DNA from 2 places in the Dactylosporangium sp. NPDC048998 genome. Region 2 is predicted to be linked to the other one. Evidence: riboswitches for the same ligand, from Rfam matches in the RefSeq annotation. Region 2 holds a riboswitch; the other holds the start of a gene.
What was found. Region 2 has a riboswitch for glycine ahead of gcvP (aminomethyl-transferring glycine dehydrogenase). Riboswitches for the same ligand answer to the same signal wherever they lie in the genome.
Positions count from the first base shown of each region.

Region 1: linked by a shared signal. The riboswitch ahead of ACGFI8_RS42335 (L-serine ammonia-lyase) and the one ahead of gcvP (aminomethyl-transferring glycine dehydrogenase) in region 2 are both predicted to bind glycine.

Region 1 is NZ_JBICTV010000040.1:27,281-38,099, reverse strand. It holds gene ACGFI8_RS42350 (class I SAM-dependent methyltransferase) at 1-83, opposite strand, end outside; gene ACGFI8_RS42345 (glycerophosphodiester phosphodiesterase) at 48-563, shown strand; gene ACGFI8_RS42340 (MMPL family transporter) at 650-2,872, opposite strand; gene ACGFI8_RS42335 (L-serine ammonia-lyase) at 2,920-4,296, opposite strand; glycine riboswitch at 4,430-4,520, opposite strand; gene ACGFI8_RS42330 (AbfB domain-containing protein) at 4,585-5,772, opposite strand; gene ACGFI8_RS42325 (sugar kinase) at 5,868-6,962, opposite strand; gene eda (bifunctional 4-hydroxy-2-oxoglutarate aldolase/2-dehydro-3-deoxy-phosphogluconate aldolase) at 6,959-7,606, opposite strand; gene ACGFI8_RS42315 (IclR family transcriptional regulator) at 7,635-8,378, shown strand; gene ACGFI8_RS42310 (hypothetical protein) at 8,505-8,768, shown strand; gene ACGFI8_RS42305 (DinB family protein) at 8,812-9,303, opposite strand; gene ACGFI8_RS42300 (class I SAM-dependent methyltransferase) at 9,325-9,879, opposite strand; gene ACGFI8_RS42295 (TetR/AcrR family transcriptional regulator) at 10,003-10,656, shown strand; gene ACGFI8_RS42290 (ferric reductase-like transmembrane domain-containing protein) at 10,661-10,819, shown strand, end outside.
Region 2 is NZ_JBICTV010000014.1:175,583-186,401, reverse strand. It holds gene ACGFI8_RS28855 (nitrate/nitrite transporter) at 1-1,340, opposite strand, end outside; gene ACGFI8_RS28850 (hypothetical protein) at 1,461-2,138, shown strand; gene ACGFI8_RS28845 (chorismate-binding protein) at 2,142-3,338, opposite strand; gene ACGFI8_RS28840 (DUF5999 family protein) at 3,471-3,680, shown strand; gene gcvP (aminomethyl-transferring glycine dehydrogenase) at 3,707-6,532, opposite strand; glycine riboswitch at 6,610-6,709, opposite strand; partial or broken gene ACGFI8_RS28830 (DNA polymerase beta superfamily protein) at 6,743-7,396, shown strand; gene ACGFI8_RS28825 (DNA polymerase beta superfamily protein) at 7,466-8,209, shown strand; gene ACGFI8_RS28820 (class I SAM-dependent methyltransferase) at 8,485-9,309, shown strand; gene ACGFI8_RS28815 (hypothetical protein) at 9,323-10,357, opposite strand; gene ACGFI8_RS28810 (CDP-alcohol phosphatidyltransferase family protein) at 10,431-10,819, shown strand, end outside.

The sequences.
Region 1 (10,819 bases), on a different contig from region 2:
TCCAGAGCTCCGGCCAGGCGGTCGGCATAGAACGCCGCGAGCACATCGTGCGCGGCCCGCAGCTCATCAGTCTTGGCGTCCACGGGCGAACCATAGAGGACCAGGTCACCATCCAGTCCTTCGATTGGGGCGCGCTGAAGGTCATGCACCAGCTCGCGCCGAAGTGGCCGCTGGTGGCGCTGACCAACTACGACTTCCTCCAGGTGGGCAAGCCGGGCGCCTCGCCGTGGCTGGGCGGGCTCGACGCCGACGACTTCGGCGGCGACTTCGTGAAGGCCGCCGCCGCCATCCCGGGTGTCACGGCGCTTTCGCCGGTGTACGGCTTCCCGCAGGACGGCAAGATCGGCAACCCGGGCTTCCGCTTCTACGTCGACGAGGCGATGGTGTCGGAGGCGCACGCCCGGAACCTGAAGGTCATCCCGTGGACCTGCGACGACCCCGCCACGATCGAGGCCCTCATGGACATGGGCATCGACGGCATCATCACCAACTACCCGAACCACGTCCGCCAGATCATGGCCGAGCGTGGCATGCGCTTGCCGAAGGCCGACGAGCCACGCTGACCCACGGCCGGCGACCCGATCCGGTATCGCCGGCACGACGACCTCCGGGTGTGGCAAGAGGGGCGACCTTCGCACCACACCCGGCGCTAGTCGACGGCGACGGGCTCCCGGTCGCGCTCCTGCGCGGGCTCCGGCAGGGCGTGCTCGCGCAGCCCGATGCGCTCGTGCAGCCGGCGCAGCGGGCCGGGCGCCCACCAGTTCCAGCGCCCGAGCAGCGTCATCGTCGCCGGCACCAGCAGGCAGCGCACCACGCTCGCGTCGATGACCACGGCGGTGAGCAGGCCCACGCCGACCTGCTCGATCGTGCCGAGATCGGCGGCGGCGAAGCAGCCGAAGACGACGACCATGAGCAGCGCGGCCGAGGTGATGATCCGGCCGGTGTGCTGCAGGCCGCGGCGCACGGCGGCGTCGGTGTCGTCGCCGCGCTCGACATACTCTTTGATCCGGCCGAGCAGGAACACCTCGTAGTCCATGGACAGGCCGAACGCGAAGGCGAACACGATCACGACGACGAACGGGTCGAGGCCGCCGACGGTGAGCGTGTGCAGGACCCCGGAGCCCCAGCCGTGCTCGAAGACGGCGACCATCACGCCGAACGTGGCGCCGAGGGAGACCACGTTGGCCAGGATGGCCTTCAGCGGTACCACCAGGGAGCCGGTCATCGCGAACAGCAGCAGCACCATCGCGACGAGGGTGACGGTCACGGCCGCCGGGAGGTCGTCGGTGATCAGGCCGACCAGGTCGATCAGCGTGGCGGCTTCGCCGACGACCCAGGACTGCACGCCCGCCGGCCGGTCGGCGCGCAGGCGGTGCACCAGGCCCTGCGCCGCGTCGTCCTGCGAGCCGCCGCGCAGCACGAGGTCGACGGTGGCCACGCCGGGGCCGGCCGGCTTGGCGGGCTGCAGGCCCGCGACGGCCGGGTCGGAGGCCCACTTCGAGGCGTACGCGTCGAGGTGCGCGGCGTCCGTGCGGGCCACGACGGTCACCACCGGCTGGTAGGCGCGGCCGAACCGCGCGGCGAGCTCGTCGGCGACCCGGGCCGCCTCGACACTGCGCGGCACGCCCTCCAGGTGCGGCAGCTTGATCGTGGCGCCCAGCAGCGGCGAGCCGGCGGCGAGCAGCAGCGCGGCGGTACCGAGCGCGATGAGGACCGGGCGGCGCTGCACGGCCCGGGACAGCCCGGCGAAGAACCCGCGCTCGTCGCCGCCGGGCCGGACCGGGGTGCGGGCGCCGCGCCCGGCAGCGCGCCCGGACGGGCGGATCCGCTTGTGCAGCACGCCGATCAGCGCGCTGGTGAAGGTGAGCGCGGCGAGCATGGCCACGACCGCGATCGACACGCCGCCGGCGCCGAGCGCGCCGAGCTGGTGGACCGAGAACATCATGAGCCCGGACAGCGCGGCGGCGACGGTCAGCGCGCTGAAGAAGATCGTGCGGCCGGCCGTGGCCCAGGCGCGCCCGACCGCCTCCTGGGGCTCGAAGCCGGCGGCGACCTCCTCGCGGTACCGCGCGACGAGCAGCAGCCCGTAGTCGATCGACAGGCCGAGCCCGAGCAGGGTGACGACGGTGACGACGTTCTGGTCCAGATCGGTGACGCGCGAGAACACCCACAGCAGGGGCATCGCCGCGGCGACGGACACGAACGCGGCGAGGACCGGCAGCCCGGCCGCGACCAGCCCGCCGAAGACGAACACGAGCACGACGAGGGTCAGTGGCAGCGAGATCGCCTCGGCGCGGCCGAGGTCGGCTTTCTGGGCCGCGCGCATCTCGGCGTTGAGCACCGGGTTGCCGCCGACCTCGACCGTGGCCTGCGGTACACCCGCGGCGGAAAGCGCGTCGTCGAGCCGGTGCAGGCGGGTGCGCAGCTGCTCGACGGTGTCGTCGCGCTCGCCGCGGTCCAGCTTCGCCAGCGTCACGACCACGAGCAGCCCGCGCCCGTCGTTGGCAAGGTAGGCCGGGGAGGCCGGGACCTGCTGGCCGTTCACCGAGTAGGGCGTGGCGACCCCGCGCACGCCGGCGACCCGGCCGGCGTCGTCCGCGGCGGCGAGGACCGTGGTGCGGACCGCGGCGGCGTCCGGGTCCACGCCGGAGACGAGCCCGATGACGGTACCGCTGGAGTCGTTGCCGGTCGCCACGGCGTCCAGCCCGTCGATCGCCTCGACGTGCTTGGGGTTGCTCGCGTCCGCGATGGCGCCGAACACCGGCCCGAACGTGAGGCCGCCGAGCACGACGACGACCAGCCAGGCGCCGATCACCGGCCACCGGTGCCGGAAACAGAACCGCCCGATCCTCGCCACCACGCCCTGCGCCATGACGACAGCTTCTCAGGCCTGCGGTGGCGGGGCGGCGCCGACCCGGGTCAGCACTCGATGACGGTCACCGCCAGCCCGCCGCGGGCCGTCTCCTTGTACTTCACCGACATGTCCCGCCCGGTCTCCCGCATGGTGCGCACGGCCTTGTCGAGCGTGACATGGTGCGCCCCGTCGCCGTTGAGGGCGAGCCGCGCCGCGCTGATCGCCTTGACGCTCGCGATCGCGTTGCGCTCGATGCACGGGATCTGCACCAGCCCGCCGACGGGGTCGCAGGTCAGCCCGAGGTTGTGCTCGAGGCCGATCTCGGCGGCGTTCTCGACCTGCCGCGGGTCGCCGCCGAGCACCTCGCACAGCCCGGCGGCGGCCATCGCACAGGCGGAGCCGACCTCGCCCTGGCAGCCGACCTCGGCGCCGGAGATCGACGCGTTGCCCTTGATGATGATGCCGACGGCCGCGGCGGCGAGCAGGAACCGCACCACGCCGTCGGCCTTGTCCTCAGGGGTGCCGGGCACGAACCGCGTGTAGTAGTGCAGTACCGCCGGGATGATCCCGGCCGCGCCGTTGGTGGGCGCGGTGACGACCCGCCCGCCGGACGCGTTCTCCTCGTTGACGGCGAGGGCGTAGAGATTGACCCAGTCGAGGACGCGCAGCGGGTCCGACTTATCCGAAATTTCGGATAAGTCGGCATAGAGCGCCGGTGCCCGGCGGCGGACCTTGAGGCCGCCCGGCAGCACGCCCTCGGGCCGGGTGCAGCCGCGGTCGACGCAGGCCCGCATGACCGCCCAGATGTGCAGCAGTTCCGCGCGGATCGCCGCCTCGCTGCGCCAGGCCTGTTCGTTGGCGAGCATGACGTCGCTGATGGACAGGCCCTCGGCCGCGCAGTGCGCAAGCAGCTCGGCACCGGTGGCGAACGGGAACTTCACCGGCGTCTCGTCGGCGGCGATCCCGCCGTCGGGGCCGGTGACGAAGCCCCCGCCGACGGAGAAGTACGTGCGCGTGTCGAGGGGCTCGCCCGCGGCCGTCCAGGCGTGGAAGCGCATCCCGTTGGGGTGCTCGGGCAGCGAGCGGCGGCGGTGCAGGACGAGGTCGGCGTCGAGGTCGAACGGGATGGTCCGGGCGCCGTCGAGCAGGCCGATGCGGCCGGAGGCGCGCACCGCCGCGACCCGGTCGGCCGTCGTGTCGGTGTCCACGGTCGACGGCTCGGCGCCCTCGAGGCCGAGGACCACCGCGGCGGGCGAGCCGTGGCCGTGGCCGGTGGCGCCGAGCGAGCCGAACAGCTCGGCCTTGATCCGGCCGACCCGCGGCAGGAGGCCCTCGCCGGCCAGCCGGTCGACGAACCGGCGGGCGGCGCGCATCGGGCCGACGGTGTGTGAGGAGGACGGGCCGATGCCGACCGAGTACAGGTCGAAGGCGCTGAGGGTCATCGCGAGAGGCTCCCTGGTCGCGGACTGGGTGGACCTCCCCGCTCTGTCATCGATTGCCTGAGAGCTTCACCGCCGGCGTGCGGCGGTTTGCACCGTGGGCGCGGGACGCGGCGTCCCGGCTTTTCAGAGTCGCCTGTCCGCGGCGGTACGTGGGCCTGAGAGATTCCCGGGGAGGAGTTGCTCCTTCGGCGCCCCAGTGCTGGGGACTCTCCCGTCGCGGTTCATGCGGCGCGATATGCGGTTGTCGCGGCGACCGTACGGCCCGCGCGCGGCCCCGTCAAGCGGCGTTCAGGGTGCCCACGGCGCCTCGACCGACCAGGTGATGTCCGGCACGAGGCTCGCGGCGTTGTCCTGTGCGGCCGTGCCGCCGGGCGTGGCCAGCCACAGCTCCGCGTTGATGTGGCGCAGGTACGCCCCGGGGTAGTTCCACGAGGCCAGCCGCACGCCGCCGGGGGCGGTGCGGGCGCACCAGGTGGCGTCGGCGCGCATGAGGGCGGTGCCGTCGTCGGCGCTGATGCGCACCCGGCCGTTCTGGTGGCGCAGGTAGTAGCCGGGATAGTTGCGCGACTGCAGGCTGTAGCAGCCGCCGGCCACGCCGGCCAAGCCGGGCCCGACCCGCCAGGTGGCGTCCTGCTTGAGCAGCTGGTCGCTACCGGCGGTGACCACCTCGGTGTAGCCGAGGCCGTTCTGATGGCGGGCGTAGCGGTTGGTGCAGCAGGCGGTGGTGGCGCGCAGCGAGACGTACGAGCCGCTCGGCAGGGTCGTGGGCGCGCCGTCGTCGCCGGCCGAGCCGGGCACCGCGGCGAGGGCGGCGGCCCAGCGGGCGGCCATCTTGTCGTACCCGGCCCGGGTCGGGTGCACGCCGTCGGCGAGGTCTCCGGTGCCCAGCGCGGCGTGCATGTCGACGAAGTGCACGCGGGCGCCCTTGCCCGCCACGATGCCGGGGATGGTGGCGTTGAAGGCGTTCGCGTTCGCCTCGCGGGCGGGGTCGGACAGCGGGATGATCGAGGCGACGAAGACGTCGGCGGCGGGCGCCGCGGCGCGCACGTGGTCGATCAGCGCGGACAGCCGGGCCGGTGCGCCGGCCAGGTCGTAGTTCTGCACGACGTCGTTGGTGCCGAGGTGGACGAGCACGCTGCGGGGCGCGGTCGTGGCGACCCAGCCGGCCGCGTTCGCGTCGACCTGGTCGATGCGCCAGCCGGGATGGCCCTCGTGGTCGTGGTCGGGCAGGTCGGCGGGGCCGTTGAACTGCGAGCCGACGAAGTCGACCGGGTGCCCGGCGTCGGCGAGGGCGCGCCACAGGTTGATGCGGTACCCGCCCGGCACGTTGAACCCGTCGGTGATCGAGTCGCCGAGCGGCAGGATGCGCACCCCGCCGTTGGACTCGGCGTGCGCCGGGGCGCTCACCACGAACAGCGTCCCGAGCAGCGCCGCGACGACTGTGGCCGTCGCGGCGAGCGGGCGTCGTCCTCGCATCTCAACCTCCGCATACTGAGCGATCACGATGGATCCCGAACGTACGCGTTGGTTCTAACGATGTAAATGTTCGATTTTTGTGAGATCTTGTCAGGTCAGCGTCGGACACGGGCGCCGGCCCCGGCGACCAGCGCCTCGACCTCCTTCAGGCTGGCCATCGACGTGTCACCCGGCGTGGTCATGGCGAGCGCGCCATGCGCCGCGCCGTACTCCACCGCGGTCTTGAGGTCGCCGAAGGTCATCAGGCCGTAGATCAGTCCGGAGGCGAAGCTGTCGCCGCCGCCGACCCGGTCGAGGATCTCCAGGCCGGGCCGGTGCGTCGCCTCGGCGAAGTCCCCGTCGGCCCAGGCGATGGCGCCCCAGTCGTTGACCGTCGCCGTGTGCACGCCGCGCAGGGTGGTCGCGACGACCTGGAAGTTCGGGTACGCCTCGACCGCCGCCGAGATCATCGTGCGGAAGTTGGCGGCTTCGATCGCCCCGGCGTGGATGTCCGTGTCCGGCACCTCGAGGCCGAGGCAGGCGGTGAAGTCCTCCTCGTTGCCGATCATCACGTCGACGTAGCCGGCGAGGCGGCGGTTGACCTCCCGCGCGCGCTCCTGGCCGCCGATCGCCTTCCACAGGCTGGGCCGGTAGTTGAGGTCGTAGGAGATCACGGTGCCGTGCCGGCGGGCCGCGGTCAGGCAGGCCTCGATCGTGTCCGGGGTGGTCTCCGACAGCGCCGCGTAGATGCCGCCGGTGTGCAGCCAGCGCACGCCGAGCTCGCCGAAGAGGTGCTCCCAGTCCACGTCGCCGGCGCGCAGCTGCCCGGCGGCGGTGTGGCCGCGGTCGGAGACGCCGACGGCGCCGCGCACGCCGAAGCCGCGCTCGGTGAAGTTCAGGCCGTTGCGGACCGTGCGGCCGATCCCGTCGTACCGCACCCATCGCACGAACGTCGTGTCGACCCCGCCCTGCAGGATCAGGTCCTCCAGCAGCCGGCCGACGTCGTTGTCCGCGAACGCGCTGACGAGCCCGGTGCGCAGGCCGAAGCAGCGGCGCAGCCCGCGGGCGACGTTGTACTCCCCGCCGCCCTCCCACGCGCGGAACTGCCGGGCGGTGCGGATCCGCCCCTCGCCCGGGTCGAGCCGGAGCATGACCTCCCCGAGCGAGACCAGGTCGTAGCGGCACTCGGCCGCCGGACGGACGGTGATCATGCGATCTTCTCCAATGCGGTCCTGGTGCGGCTGGTGACGGCGTCCCAGTCGCGCGCGGCGAGCAGGTCGGGCGCGACCATCCAGGTGCCGCCGACCGCCAGGACCGAGGGCAGGGCCAGGTAGTCGGCGACGTTGCCGGCGTTGACGCCGCCGGTGGGGATGAACCGCACCGAGCGGAAGGGGGCGGACAGGGCCTTCACCATCGGTACGCCACCGAGCTGCTCGGCGGGGAAGAACTTCACGGTGTCCAGGCCGGCGTCCAGGGCCTGCATGATCTCGCTGGGCGAGGCGACGCCGGGGAACACCGGCACGCCGTGCTCGGCGCAGCGCTCCACGACGGCGGCGCTGAAGCCCGGGCTGACGGCGAACCGGGCGCCGGCGTCGACGGCCCGGTCGACCTGCGCGGCGGTGAGCACGGTGCCCGCGCCCACGAGCATGCCGGGCCGCTCGGCCATGCCCCGGATGGCGTCGGCCGCGGCGGCGGTGCGGAACGTCACCTCGGCACAGTGCAGCCCGCCCTCGACGAGGGCGTCGGCGAGCCGCCCAGCGAGGGCGGCCTCCTCGAGCACGACCACCGGAACGATCTTCCCGGCGGCGATGACTTCGACAATGGGGGTATGTTCAGTATGTTGAACGTCGGTCACGTATGTGACCCTAGTGCATGGGAGCCCCGTGACCAACCCTGTCAAGTCCGCCGACCGGACGCTCGACATCCTCGAGGCCCTCGCCGCCGCCGGACCGTCGACCCTGTCCGAGCTGACCCGGCTGCTCGACATCCCGAAGAGCAGCCTGCACGGCATCCTGCGCACGATGGCCGCGCGCGGCTGGATCGAGGCCGAGGAGACCCGCTTCCGCCTGGGCCTGCGCGCGCTGCAGGTCGGCGCGGCGTACCTGGACGCCGACGACACGGTGGGCCTGCTCGCCGGCATCCTGGACGACCTGGCCGCGCGCTTCGGTGAGACGACACACCTGGGCCGCCTGGACGGCGCCGACATCACGTACGTGGCCAAGCGCGAGTCCGTGCACCCGCTGCGCCTGTACTCCGCGATCGGCCGCCGCCTGCCCGCGCACGCGACGGCCCTGGGCAAGGCCCTGCTCGCGGCCCGCCCCGATGCCGAGGTCGACGCCCTGCTCCCCGACCCGCTGCCGGCCCTGACGCCGCACACGATCACCGACCGCGCCGCGCTGCGGGCCGAACTGGCCGCGATCCGGGAGCGCGGCTACGCGGTGGACCGGGAGGAGAACACCGAGGGCATCGTGTGCGTGGCCCGGACGGTCCCGACGCGCGACCCGGCCGCGGACGCGATCAGCCTGTCGATCCCTCGGACGCGCGTGACCGCCACGACGATCGACGAGGTCGCCGCGGCCCTGTCGGACGCCGTGGCAAAGGCCGCCAGCGCCCGCCGCTTCCTGTAACGCAGCCGCCTTCCAGCCGCCCGGCCCGAGGACGTTCTGCACTTCGTCGCCGCGTCATGCTCGCCAAGCACCCAGGTCACGTCAGGCCAGGCGATCTGCCGCTGGGATCGGTCGACGAGCACGTCCGTGCCGGTCGTGGAGGGCTTTACGACCATTCACAGCTTCGCTACGCACTCTTCCGGGCGATTCGTGATCAGCGGAGAACGCAACGGGCAGGAGGGCCTCTGGCTTGCCGACCCGGGTCGGCCAGTGCGAAGGATTGCCGCCGAGCGGCTCATCGACCCGGCGTTGGCACCGGACGGCCGCAGGATCGTGGTGATCCGCGACAGTCACTCCGGCCTCCCGTGGATCGGAGCGATGAGCACCGTCCTCGTCCTGCCAGTTCGGTGATCGCCGTGCTATCTGGCCCCGCGGGCCGCGGGCGGTCCCGTGGTCAGTTCATGCGTCGGATGTCCATGAGGTGGTGCTCGCCCTCGTGGACGGTGTGCCGGCCGAGCCACAGCAGGGTGCGCTCGACCGGCTCCGGCCACGGGTAGAGGCCGACCCGGTCCAGCTCCCGCGGGCCGAGCGCGCCGAACGCGGCGGCCAGCAGTGCGGCGTTCGCGTCGAGCGTCCCGAGCACCGCGGCCGGGTCCTGGGCGTTGTACGCGGCGCTCACCACCAGCTCCTCGCGGCCCATCGGCACGAACTCGGGCGCGTCCACGCGCAGCGCCAGGTCGAGCCGCTCGGCCTGCACGCGCAGCACGTCGCGGAAGTGGCAGGCGTACTCCAGCGCCGACCACACGTCCGGGGCCGGCCGCCGCCGCACGTCGGGCACGGCGGCGAGCGCCTCGGCGTAGCGCCCGGCGAACCCGCCGAGCCGCTCGGGCACGTCGCCGGCGCCGAGGCTCGCATAGCCGAAACCGCACTCCTCGCAGCGATCCACGCCGCCACGGTACCGCGAGCGTCAGATGACCAGGCGCCCGACGAGGCGGAACGGGAGGCGGCCGGTGCGGACCGGCTCGCGGCGCGACGGAATGCCGGGGACCTCGCCGCGGCCGAGCGCCACCCGGGCGTCGTAGATCCACATGCGGCCGCCCGGGCGCAGGACGCGGCGCAGCTCGCGCACGCCCGCGGCCGGGTCGGCCCAGTGGTGCAGACTCATCGACGACACGATCAGGTCGAACGTCGCGTCCGTGAACGGCAGGGCGGCGACGTCCGCGACGGTGAACGTGACCCGGTCGGCCAGGCCGGCGGCCGCGGCGGACCGGCGGGCCTCGTCGATCATCGCGGCGGACAGGTCAACGCCGTCGACGCGGGCCTCGGGCAGCGTGCGGGCGATCGCCAGCGGCACCCGGCCCGGGCCCGTGCCGGCGTCGAGCACCCGCGCCCCGGCGGGCAGGCCGGCCCCGGCGACGTCGGCGGCGATCCGGTCGTACATCGGCCCGAAGAACGGCCGGACCAGCCGGTGGTAGAGCCGGGCGTGGCCGGCCAGCCCGAACATCCGCTCGTGCAGCGACATGGCGGCTCCTCGCAATCTGTTTCCGAACACCAATCTGTTTCCGAACACCATGTTCGGTTACGCTGCGGGGGAGGGCGTTCGTTACCGAACATCGGCGCGGAATCGTCCGGAAAGGCGGGCGCGATGGACCGCCGGGTGCGCCGCACGCGCCGCATCCTGGGCGAGGCGCTGGTCCAGCTGATCATCGAGCAGGGGTACGAGCGCACGACCGTGCAGGACGTGCTGGACCGCGCCGACGTGGGCCGCTCCACCTTCTATGCCCACTTCCGCGACAAGGACGCGCTGCTCATGGCCGGCTTCGAGGACCTGGCCGAGCGGCTGCGCGCCGACCTCGACGCGATGTCGCCCGGCGTGCCACCCGAGCCGGGGCAGCCGGTCGTGGGGCTGTTCTCGCACGCGTACCGTAATCGGACCGTCTACGCCGCGCTGTTCGGCCGCCGCGGCGGCACCGCGTTCCGGCAACGGCTGCACGAGCTGCTCGCCGGGCTGCTCCGCGCACACCTGGCCCCGCACCTGGCGGCGGCGCGCTCGGACCTGCCGGTCGACGTGGTGGTCGAGTTCGCCACCAGCGCCGCGATCGGGCTGCTCGTGTGGTGGATCGACGACGGCTTCCGGTTCCCGCCGGAGCGGATGGCGCTGATGTACCAGCGGATGGCCGTGCCGGGGATCGGCGCCGCGGTCGGCGGCGCAGGTCCACCACCGGCCGGTGCGGTCCGGTCTCCCAGGCGATTCACAGGCTCCGCCCAGCGCGCGGGAAACCGCCACCCCGATCGTTGAACGCATGACTACGAGCGCTGCGCCGGTCCGGCGCGACGGCACACCGTGGTGGTGGGCCGACGCCGCCGGGATCGCCGCCGGCGCGAGCCTGATCGTCGTCGCGGCGCTGTGGGTGCACGGCGGCGGCGTCACGGAGGTGACCGGCGGCGGGTGGGCGGCGGTG
Region 2 (10,819 bases):
GTGAGGTCCTCGGCGGCGACGCGGCGGCGGGTGGTGCGGCGGTAGCGGTACACCTGGACCGCGCCGAAGCCCCACAGCGGGTACTGCACCGCGAACGCCCACCGGAACGCGGCGAGCGACGGGTGGTCGGCGCCCGGCGCGGTCTGCAGGTCGAGCAGCACCCCGACGGCGACGATGAGCACGATCGACGCCACGAAGCCGCCCACGTTCACGATCCCGGTCGCGCCGCCGATGCGGTCGGCCGGGTTGAACGACCGCGCGTAGTCGAAGCCGATCATCGAGCCGGGGCCGTTGACCGTCAGCACGAGCACGAGCACGACGAGCAGCCACAGCGGGGCGCGGCCGGGCCACAGCAGCACCGCGGTCCAGGCCAGCGCCGACGCGCCGACGATGCCGAGGACGAGGTTCGAGCGGTGGTACGGCAGGCGCCCGCAGAAATGCCCGATCAGCGGCCCCATCAGCAGGCCGCCGATGGTGAGCAGGGACAGCAGCAGCGCGGCGGTGTCCGGGGCGAGGCCCTCGCCCTGGGTCAGGAACGGATAGCCCCACAGCAGCGCGAACACCGTGCCGGAGAACTGGGTCACGAAATGCGTCCACAGCCCCAGCCGTGTGCCGGGGTGCGCCCACGAGTTGCGCAGCCCGAGGTCACGCTTGACTCGCCCACGAGCCGCATCCTCGTGCATACCCGACATGTCCGATAAATCTGAAATCGGGGTGATTTCTGATTTATCGGGTTGAATCGCTGTCACCGAAAGCGAAGATGGATCGTCGGGCAGGTTCGCGGGCTCCGGGTGGTCGCGCAGGGACGTCACCACCAGGACCACCGCCACGGCGCCCAGGACCGCCGAGGCCAGGAACGTGGTCGTCCAGCCGGCGTGGCGCAGCAGGAGCACGAGCGGTACCGCCGAGGAGAGCGCGCCCAGCTGCCCCACCATGCCGGTCAGCTGCACCATCAGGGGGTTGCGCCGCGGCGGGAACCACAGCGCCACGATGCGCAGCACGCTGATGAACGTCATCGCGTCGCCGACGCCGATGAGCACGCGCGCGGCGATCGCCGTGCCGACGTCGCCCGCGAAGGCGAAGACCAGCTGGCCCGCGAGCATCAGCAGGCCGCCGGCCGCGAGCAGGCGGCGCGAGCCGAAGCGGTCGAGCAGGACGCCCACCGGGATCTGCATGCCGGCGTACACGGCCAGCTGCGCCACGGAGAGCATCGACAGCAGCGCGGTGCCCACGCCCAGGCGTTCGGCGGCGGCGACCCCGGCAACGCCGAGGGAGGATCGGTGGAAGACGGCGACGATGTACGCGAGGAGCCCGACGCTCCACATGAGGTAGCGGCGCATAGCAAGGATGACGCTATCGGTCGGGAGCCTGGCGATGGGGCGAGTGTGACGGCCCTCAACTGTGCGTTTGCAGACACCGCCTACGCTGTCGGGGTCTGCTTTGCCGTTTTGAGGACCGTCATGACCGATCTGACCGCTCTGACCGCCAGGCCCATCGCCTGGGAGCACTCCGGCGACGGCGAGTTCCCCTACCACGCCGAGGTCGACGGCCAGACGCTCACCGTGCGGGTCAACGACTTCCCGGCCGAGCCGCTGTACACGCTCATCGTCGACGGCGCGGAGCTCGCCGACCTCGACGACTGGCCGGTGTCGTGGCGCCGCCCGCCGGTACCGAGCCATCTGCTGGACCTGGTGGCACGGCCGGTGACCACCGACCTGCTGTGGACGTGGGCTCGGCGCATCTGCGGCGTGACCACGGAACACGCGGCCGAGGTCGCGGCCCTGCTGGGCCTGCCCGCGCCGACACAGGACGACTTCGGCCGGCTCTTCGTGCAGCCCAGCCCGCCCGGCACCGCATGGCTGCAGCTGTTCATGAACGAGCGGGCCGGGCTCGCGTCGGTGGAGATCCGCTTCGCCGAGCCGGCGCTGACCCGGGCCGAGCTCGACGCGTGCTTCGGGCCGAGCCAGAACCTGCCGCGGGTGCACTGGGACTCCCCGCACGTGACCGCGCACCGGGTCACCGCGCCGGAGGCGCCGCTGTCGTGCACGCTGTTCGCGTCGTTCTGGGCATCGTCGACAACCGAAGAGCCGGAACCTTCCCGGCGCGCCTTCCAGCTGTCTCTGCGCCGCGACCATTAGGGCCTAGCCGCGCAGGGCCGCCTTGATGGGTGCGGTCTTCGCGGCCGCCTCGGCGACCTCCGCGGCGGGGTCGCTGTCCCACACGATGCCGCCGCCGGCCCAGAGGTGGACGCGGCCGTCGGCGACGGCCACGGTACGGATGGTGAGCCCGAGGTCGACCGCGACGCGCCCGTCCCGGTCGTGGCCGATCCAGCCGCACGCGCCCATGCTCGGCCCGCGGCCGACCGGCTCCAGCCGCGCGGCCACGTCGATCGCGGCGAGCTTCGGCGCGCCGGTCACCGAGCCGCCGGGCCAGACCGCGGCGAGCAGCTCCGCGAGGCCGACCCCCGGGGCGAGCCGCGCGCTGACCGTCGACTCGGCCTGCCACAGCCCGGACCAGCGGCGGATCGCGAACAGCTCGTCGACGCGCACCGAGCCGACCCGGGCGACCCGGCCGAGGTCGTTGCGCTCCAGGTCGACGATCATCACGTGCTCGGCCCGCTCCTTGACCGAGGCGAGCAGCTCGGCGCGGCCCTCGGCGGTGGCGGGGCGGGTGCCCTTGATCGGGCGGGTGACCGCCCGGCCGCCCGAGACCGCGACGAGGGTCTCCGGCGAGGCCGACGCCAGCCACCAGCGCTCGCCGCGCAGGACGCCGCCATACCGCGCGCCGGGCAGGGCCGCCACGCGGGCGAGGGCCGGTGCCGGGTCGCCGCCGAACGGGGCGCTGGCGTGGCCGACGAGGTTCACGACGTACACGTCGCCGCGGGCGATCGCGGCCCGCACCTCCTCGACCGCGGCGGCGTGCCCGGCGGGGCTCCAGCTCGGTGTCCAGTTTCCGACAGTGCCGGGCCGCGTTCCGGCCATGGTTTCGGGGAAGCCGTCCCGCACAGAGGGGGCCAGGTCGCCGTGCGCGTAGGCCACCGCGACGAGGTCGGGCACCGAGGCGGCCGGGGAGGGTGTCACGGAGGGTGGCGACAGCAGCACCGCGATCCCACAAACGGAGGCGTCAATTACTTTCCGTGACGAAGCTAAATCCCCGACCGGTACTCCGTGTGACTCCGCGAAAGCGGTGAGCAATTGAAGTGGATCGCCGCCGTCCCGGGCGTACCATTCCAGCCGGGAGCGCTCCCAGACGCGCGAACGACACACGTCGGGTAACCCGGGAGAGTGAAGATCCACAATCCCGGGCTCATACCCGACAACCGGCCCTAGTGTGCTCATACGAAGGGTGGATTATCCCCAAGTTGTGCCGTCACATGTTCGGAATAGTGTCGTTGGCCGTAGTAGCGTGCATCACTGGTCATGTGAAGAACCACACAGGCCTTAACTGAATCTCTCAATCGGAGACCCCCGATGCTCTGCCAGCACCAGCCATCCTGCCCCTCCGCCGCCGACGTCGACCGAGAGGCCGCCAAGATCACGGCGAGCCACCCCGAACAGGGGTGGAGCCTCCTTTGCAACGGCGTGATCGTCTTTGAGGACACCGGGGAGCTTCTGCCCGATTGCAGCGTGATTGAGCCGCACCGGGGTCCGGCTCCTCACACACTCGTCAGCGCCGCGTAGCGTAACGCTCCGTAGTCACGAGCCCGTCACTCTTCGTACGCGGAGGTGGGCGGGCACGCGCACACCAGGTTCCGGTCGCCGTAGCTGTCGTCGATCCTGCGCACCGGCGGCCAGTACTTGGCCTCCCGCGCGGCCGCGCTGGGGTAGGCCGCCACCGACCGCGGATATGCGTGCTCCCACTCGTCGGCCGTGACCGCCGCCGCCGTGTGCGGCGCGTTCACGAGCGGGTTGTCCGCGGCGGGCCACTCGCCCGCCGCGACCCGGTCGATCTCCCCCTTGATCGCGATCATCGCGTCGCAGAAGCGGTCCAGCTCGCCCAGGTCCTCGCTCTCGGTCGGCTCGACCATGAGGGTGCCGGCGACCGGGAACGACATGGTCGGGGCGTGGAAGCCGTAGTCGATGAGCCGCTTCGCGACGTCGGCGACGGTCACGCCGCTCGCCCTGGTGATCCCGCGCAGGTCCAGGATGCACTCGTGCGCGACGAGGTGCTCCGCGCCGCTGTAGAGCACCGGGTAGTGCTCGCGCAGCCGGGCCGCCACGTAGTTGGCCGCCAGCACCGCGGTCGCCGTCGCCCGGCTCAGCCCCTCCGGGCCCATCAGCCGCAGGTACGCCCACGGGATCGGCAGGATCCCGGCGGAGCCCCACGGCGCGGCCGAGACCGGCCCGACCGGCGCGTCGGCCGCCAGAAACGGGTGCGACGGCAGGTACTTCGCCAGGTGCGAGCGCACCGCCACCGGCCCGACACCGGGGCCGCCGCCGCCGTGCGGGATGCAGAACGTCTTGTGCAGGTTGAGGTGCGACACGTCGGCGCCGAACTTGCCCGGCTTGGCGTAGCCGAGCAGCGCGTTGAGGTTGGCACCGTCGACGTAGACCTGCCCGCCGGCCTCGTGCACCTTCGCGCACAGGTCGGCGATGCCGGTCTCGTACACGCCGTGCGTCGACGGGTACGTCACCATGATCGCGGCGAGCCGCTCGCGGTGCTGCTCGATCTTCTTGTCCAGGTCGCCCAGGTCGACGTTGCCGAGCTCGTCGCAGGCGACGACGGCGACCCGCATGCCGGCCATCACGGCGCTGGCGGCGTTGGTGCCGTGTGCGCTGGACGGGATCAGGCACACGTCCCGCCCGGTGTCGCCGCGGTCCAGGTGGTAGGCCCGGATCGCCAGCAGCCCGGCCAGCTCGCCCTGCGATCCGGCGTTGGGCTGCAGGCTCACGGCGTCGTAGCCGGTCACCTCGGCCAGCCAGCGCTCGAGGTCGCCGATCAGCCGGCGGTACCCCTGGGTCTGCGACGCCGGCGCGAACGGGTGCACGTCGGCGAACTCGGGCCAGGTGATCGGCTCCATCTCGGTCGTCGCGTTGAGCTTCATCGTGCACGACCCCAGCGGGATCATGCCCCGGTCGAGCGCGTAGTCCTTGTCGGAGAGCTTGCGCAGGTATCGCAGCATCGCCGTCTCCGACCGGTGGCTGGAGAACACCGGGTGGGTCAGGTACGCCGACGCGCGGCGCAGCCCGGCCGGCACCGCGTCGGCGTTGTCCAGCTCGGTCACGTCCGCGTGGGACAGCCCGAACGCGGCGAGCACGTCGCGCAGGTGGTCGAACGTGGTGGTCTCGTCGCAGGCGATGGCGACCCGGTCGGCATCGACGAGGCGCAGGTTGATCCCCCGCGCGGCGGCGGCCTCGACGACCGGCCCGGCCTGGCCCGGCACGACGGCGGTGACGGTGTCGAAGAACGCGAGGTGCTCGGTGGCGACCCCGCCGGCGCGCAGGCCCGCGGCGAGCCGGACGGCCATGTCGTGGGTGCGGGCGGCGATGGCGCGCAGCCCGTCCGGGCCGTGGTACACCGCGTACATGCTCGCGGTCACCGCGAGCAGCACCTGCGCGGTGCAGATGTTGCTGGTCGCCTTCTCCCGGCGGATGTGCTGCTCGCGCGTCTGCAGCGCAAGCCGGTAGGCGGACGCGCCGCCGGCGTCCTTCGACACGCCGACGAGCCGGCCGGGCAGCGTGCGCTCCAGGCCCTGGCGGACCGAGATGTACCCGGCGTGCGGGCCGCCGAAGCCCATCGGCACACCGAAGCGCTGGGCGCTGCCGACGGCGACGTCGGCGCCGATCGCGCCGGGCTCGCGCAGCACGCACAGCGCCAGCAGGTCGGCGGCGACGGTGACGATCGCGCCCCGCTCGTGGGCCCGCGCGACGAGGGCCTCGTGGTCGCGGACCGCCCCGGAGGCGCCCGGATACTGCAGGTGCAGCCCGAAGAACTCGGCCGGCAGCTCCTGCACCGCGAGGTCGAGGACGCGCACCTCGATGCCGATCGGCTCGGCCCGGGTCCGGATCACGGCGAGGGTCTGCGGCAGCACGTCGGCGTCCACGACGTACACCTCGGACTTGACCCTGGACGAACGGCGGGCGAGGGTCATCGCCTCGGCCGCGGCGGTGGCCTCGTCCAGCAGCGACGCCCCGGCGACCGGCAGCCCGGTCAGGTCGGCCACGACCGTCTGGAAGTTCAGCAGCGCCTCGAGCCGCCCCTGGCTGATCTCCGGCTGGTACGGCGTGTACGCCGTGTACCACGACGGGTCCTCGAGCACGTTGCGCACGATCACCGGCGGCGTGTGCGTGCCGTGGTAGCCCAGGCCGATCATCGACACGAGCGGCCGGTTGGCCGAGGCGAGCGCGCGCAGCTCCGCGAGCACCTGCGCCTCCGACGCCGCCGGCGGCAGCTCGAGCGGCTTGTGCCAGCGGATCGAGCCGGGGATCGCGGCGGTCATGAGATCCTCGACCGACTCGTATCCGACGGCCTTGAGCATGCGGGCCTGGTCGTCGGCGGAGGGGCCGATGTGCCGCGCGGCGAAACTCGTCATAGCCACACTCTCTGGGTCTCGCGGGACAGGGGCGATGCGATGCGCTCCTCCCCCTCTGTCGCAGACTCCAGAGGTGCCAACCCGTCGCGGTCCTTTTGCCTGAGAGGTTCCGGGGAGGAGTTGCCCCTTCGGCGCCGCCGTCCGTTGGTCAACGGTGGTCTCTCCCGCGCGGGTATTGCCGGCCCGCCTACCCTACCTCCTGTGCAGGACCTGACCATCGTGGCGTCGCACACGATCTACTCCGCCGTCGTCGGCTCCCGCGCCTACGGCCTCGACGGACCGGACTCCGACACCGACCGCCGCGGCGTCTTCCAGGCGCCGACCCCGCTGTTCTGGCGCCTGGACAAACCGCCAGCGCACATCGAGGGCCCGCTGCCGGAGCAGTTCTCGTGGGAGGTCGAGCGCGTCTGCACGCTCGCGCTGGCCGCCAACCCGACGGTCTGGGAGTGCCTGTCCTCCCCGCTTGTCGAGCGGGTCACCGACGCCGGCCGGGCCCTGCTCGACCTGCGCCCGGCGTTCCTGTCGCGCCGGGCCGCCCGCACCTACGGCGACTACGCCCGCGACCAGCTGGCCAAGCTCACCGCGGCCCGCGCGAAGACCGGCGAGGTGCGCTGGAAGCAGGCGATGCACATGGCCCGCCTGCTGCGCGCCGGGGCCCACGTGCTGCGCACCGGCGAGGTCCTGGTCGACGTCTCCGCCGTCCGCGACGAGCTGCTCGCCATCCGCCGCGGCGAGCTCACCTGGGAGGAGTTCGAGGCCCTGGCCGCCTCGCTGTCCGCCGAGCTGCGGCGCGCGGAGTCCGCCTCCACCCTGCCGGAGGAGCCGGACCGCCCGGCGGTCGAGGAGTTCCTGGTGGAGCTGCGGGCCCGTGCATCGGTACCAGCATCGGTACCGCACGTGCCCGCCCCGCCGCCGCTGCCGGTCCTTGACGACATGGACGACGTGCCGCCGTGGGCGGGCGACGTGGCCGACGAACACCCCTACCCGCTCGTCTTCGCCACGGTGAGCGGCGCCCACCTGTACGGCTTCGCGTCCGTCGACTCGGACCTCGACCTGCGCGCCTGCCACGTCCTGCCCCTCGACGAGGTGGTGGGCCTGACGACGGGCCCGCAGACGGTCGAGTCGGGCGGCGTCCGCGAGGGCATGGAGCTGGACGTGGTCAGCCAGGAGCTCGCCAAGTTCGTCCGCCTGCTGCTCAAACCCAACGGGTACGTCCTGGAGCAGTTGCTCTCGCCCCTGCTCGTGCGCACCTCCCCGCTGCACGAGGAGCTCAGGGCGCTCGCGCCGCATTGCCTGACCCCCGAGCACGCCCGCCACTACCTGGGCTTCGCCGCGGGCCAGTGGCAGCTGTACCTCAAGACCGGCGAGCTGAAGCCGGCCCTCTACACCCTGCGCGTGCTGCACACCGGCCTCCACCTGATGCGCACCGGCGAGGTGGAGGCGGACCTACGGGTGCTCAACACCCTCCCGTACGTCCCCGGCCTGATCGAGGCCAAGCGGGCCGGCGAGCACCACGCGCTGCCGCCGGACCTGGTGGACCCGGAGACCCTGGCCGCCGACGTGGCGCGCCTGACCGCCGAGCTGGAGGCCGCCCGCGACGCCTCGAAGCTCCCGGCCACCCCGTCCGCCGGCCCGGCCCTCAACGACCTCGTCATCCGCACCCGCCTGCGCCGCTGACACGCCCCCGCATCGCCGCACCCGCCGGCGCCCGGATACGGTCGTTCGCGTGCAGGAACGCGGCGGGGGCGGCGATGGCCGGGGCCCCGTCGGTGCGGGTGCCGCGGGTGGCCGGCTCGGCGCCGACGCCCGCGAGTCAGCCCGCGCGAAGACCGCCTACACCGACTGGACCGTGGAGGCCCTGGACGACGCCCTGCGGCACCGGACCCCGCGGATCGGCCAGGCGCCGAGACGGTCGACGAGATCCTCGCCCGAGCCTGGACGGAGGCGGCAGTTTGAGCGCAACCGACAGCACGAACGGCACCGGCGAAACCAACGGCAGTAACGACGCAGACGGCACGAACGGAATCGGCGACGCAAACGGCACCGACAGCACCATCGGCGCTGAAGCCACGAACGGGACCGACGACGCGAACAGCACCAGCGGCATGGACGACCGCCCGCCCCAGTACGCCCCCGGGCCGCACACCCCCACGCCGGCCGTCGCCGCGCCGGCCGGGTCCCGCGCGGACGCCATTACCGCGTTCCACGCCGGACTGGACGGCCCGACGTGGAACATCGCGGGCTGGGGCAGCGCCGAGCTGCAGCGCGTGCGCTTCGAGGCCCTGCTGCGCGCGGCCGCCTACCGCGGCGGCTCAGTCCTCGACTGGGGCTGCGGCCCCGCCGACCTCTACTTCCACCTGCGCTCCGTGAACCGCTCCATGAACCTCCCCGTCGACTACACCGGCGTGGACCTCGACCCGCGCATGGTCGAGCTGGCCACGTCCCGCGGCGCCCCGAACGTCGCCCTGCTGGCTCAGGGCCACGCCCCCGAGGGCCGCTACGACTACGTCTTCGCGAGCGGCATCTTCCAGTTCGCCGACCCGGAAGACCCCCTCTACTACCTCACTATCTTAGAACACATGTACGACATTTCCCGGCGGGCGGTGGCCGTGAACTTCCTCAGCGCCCAGCGCCCCGAGGCCGCCAAGGCCCCGGACGAGCTCTACGTGGACCCGGCCGTGGCGGCCCGCTTCGCCGCCGCGCTGACCGACCGGTGGGTCATCGACCACGGCTATCACCCGCAGGCGGGCGACTTCACGCTCGCCCTGCTCAGGTAGCGTCGCCCGAGCGTCACGGGCGGCAGCGGGCCGAGTTGGGGTCGATCATCAGCAGGGACGCGTCGACGGCCTCGAAGTCGGAGCCCTTCAGGGCCTTGAGGGCGTCGAGCTGGTTGTTGCTCCACCGGTCGTCCTGCGTCCCCGAGAAGTACCAGGGCGAACCGTTGTCGGCCAGGATCGCGCCGTACGTCTTCAGGGCCTGGGCGACCGCGCGCGCCTGCGGCGGGTACTTCGAGATGTCCACCGACGCCTTGAGGCGGAACCGCGCGCCCATCGGCGGCAGGCTCGCATCGGTGGCGTCGGAGGCGGCGTGGCGGGCCGGCCAGACGTACGACTTGCGGGTCTTCGGCGCGGTGAACCGGATGGCGTGGTCGATCCGGCCCGCGGCGGCCTCGTCGGCGCGCGGCAGGCCCGGCAGGATCGGCAGGCCGGCCGCGTCCGCCGACGTCCAGCCGGCCTTGCGCAGGGCGTTGCCGCGCAGGTCGTAGACGGCGCCGGAGCCGGCCCGCCACGAGCCGTCGGGGTTGGGGTGGGCGTCGAACAGCTCGTACGCCTTGCACGCCGCGCTGTCCTGCAGGATCACGTGCCGGTCGCCGCCGGCGGCGGCGCCGCCCTCGATGCGGGCGTTGCGCGGGATCGGGTACGGGCCGGGGTCGCTCTCGCCGGCGTAGGAGAACGTGACCTTGACCTTCGCCTGGCCGGTGGGGACGGCGGTGACCGGGATGCCGAACGGGGCGCCGTCGATCAGGCCGGCGCCGAAGTCGGGGTGGGCGTGCGCCGCCGCGCCGATGCTGGCCACCCAGGCGGCGGAGTCGCGGTGGACCGGCAGCTTGGAGACATCGGCGTGCCAGACGTTGTCGGCCGGGAAGACGGTGCACGGTGCGGCGGCGGTTGGCGAGGCCGAGCCCGACGGGGCCGCGCCGAGGGCACCCTGGGCCGCCGGGAGCGCGGAGGCGTCCGCCGAAGGCGTTGTGGCCGGCGGCTTCGGCGCGGAAGGCGAGCATCCCTGCAGTACCAAAACGGCTACAACGGCAGCGGTCCGCCTCATGCCGCCGGACGCTACCGCCCCGGCCCGCCGCGCCTGCACGGGGTCACCCGTGTGGACTGTTAGCATTCCCGGCGTGGCAGACCGGCAGGGTCTCGGGCCGGTGCTCACCGTCCCGAACCTCATCAGCTTCATGCGCCTGCTCGGCGTGCCATTGTTCCTGTACCTGTTCCTCGCCACCGACGCGACGGGCTGGGCGGTCGCCGTGCTCGCCGTCGGCGGGCTGAGCGACTGGGTGGACGGGTTCGCCGCGCGGCGGCTCAAGCAGGTCAGCCGGCTGGGCGAGCTGCTCGACCCGCTCGCCGACCGGCTGTACATCCTGGCCACGCTGTTCGCGCTGACGTTCGAGCACGTCGTGCCGTGGTGGTTCACGATCGCGCTGCTCGCCCGCGAGGCCGTGATGGTGCTGTGCCTGGTCGTGCTGCGGATCCTCGGCCACGGGCCGCCGCCGGTGCACTACGTGGG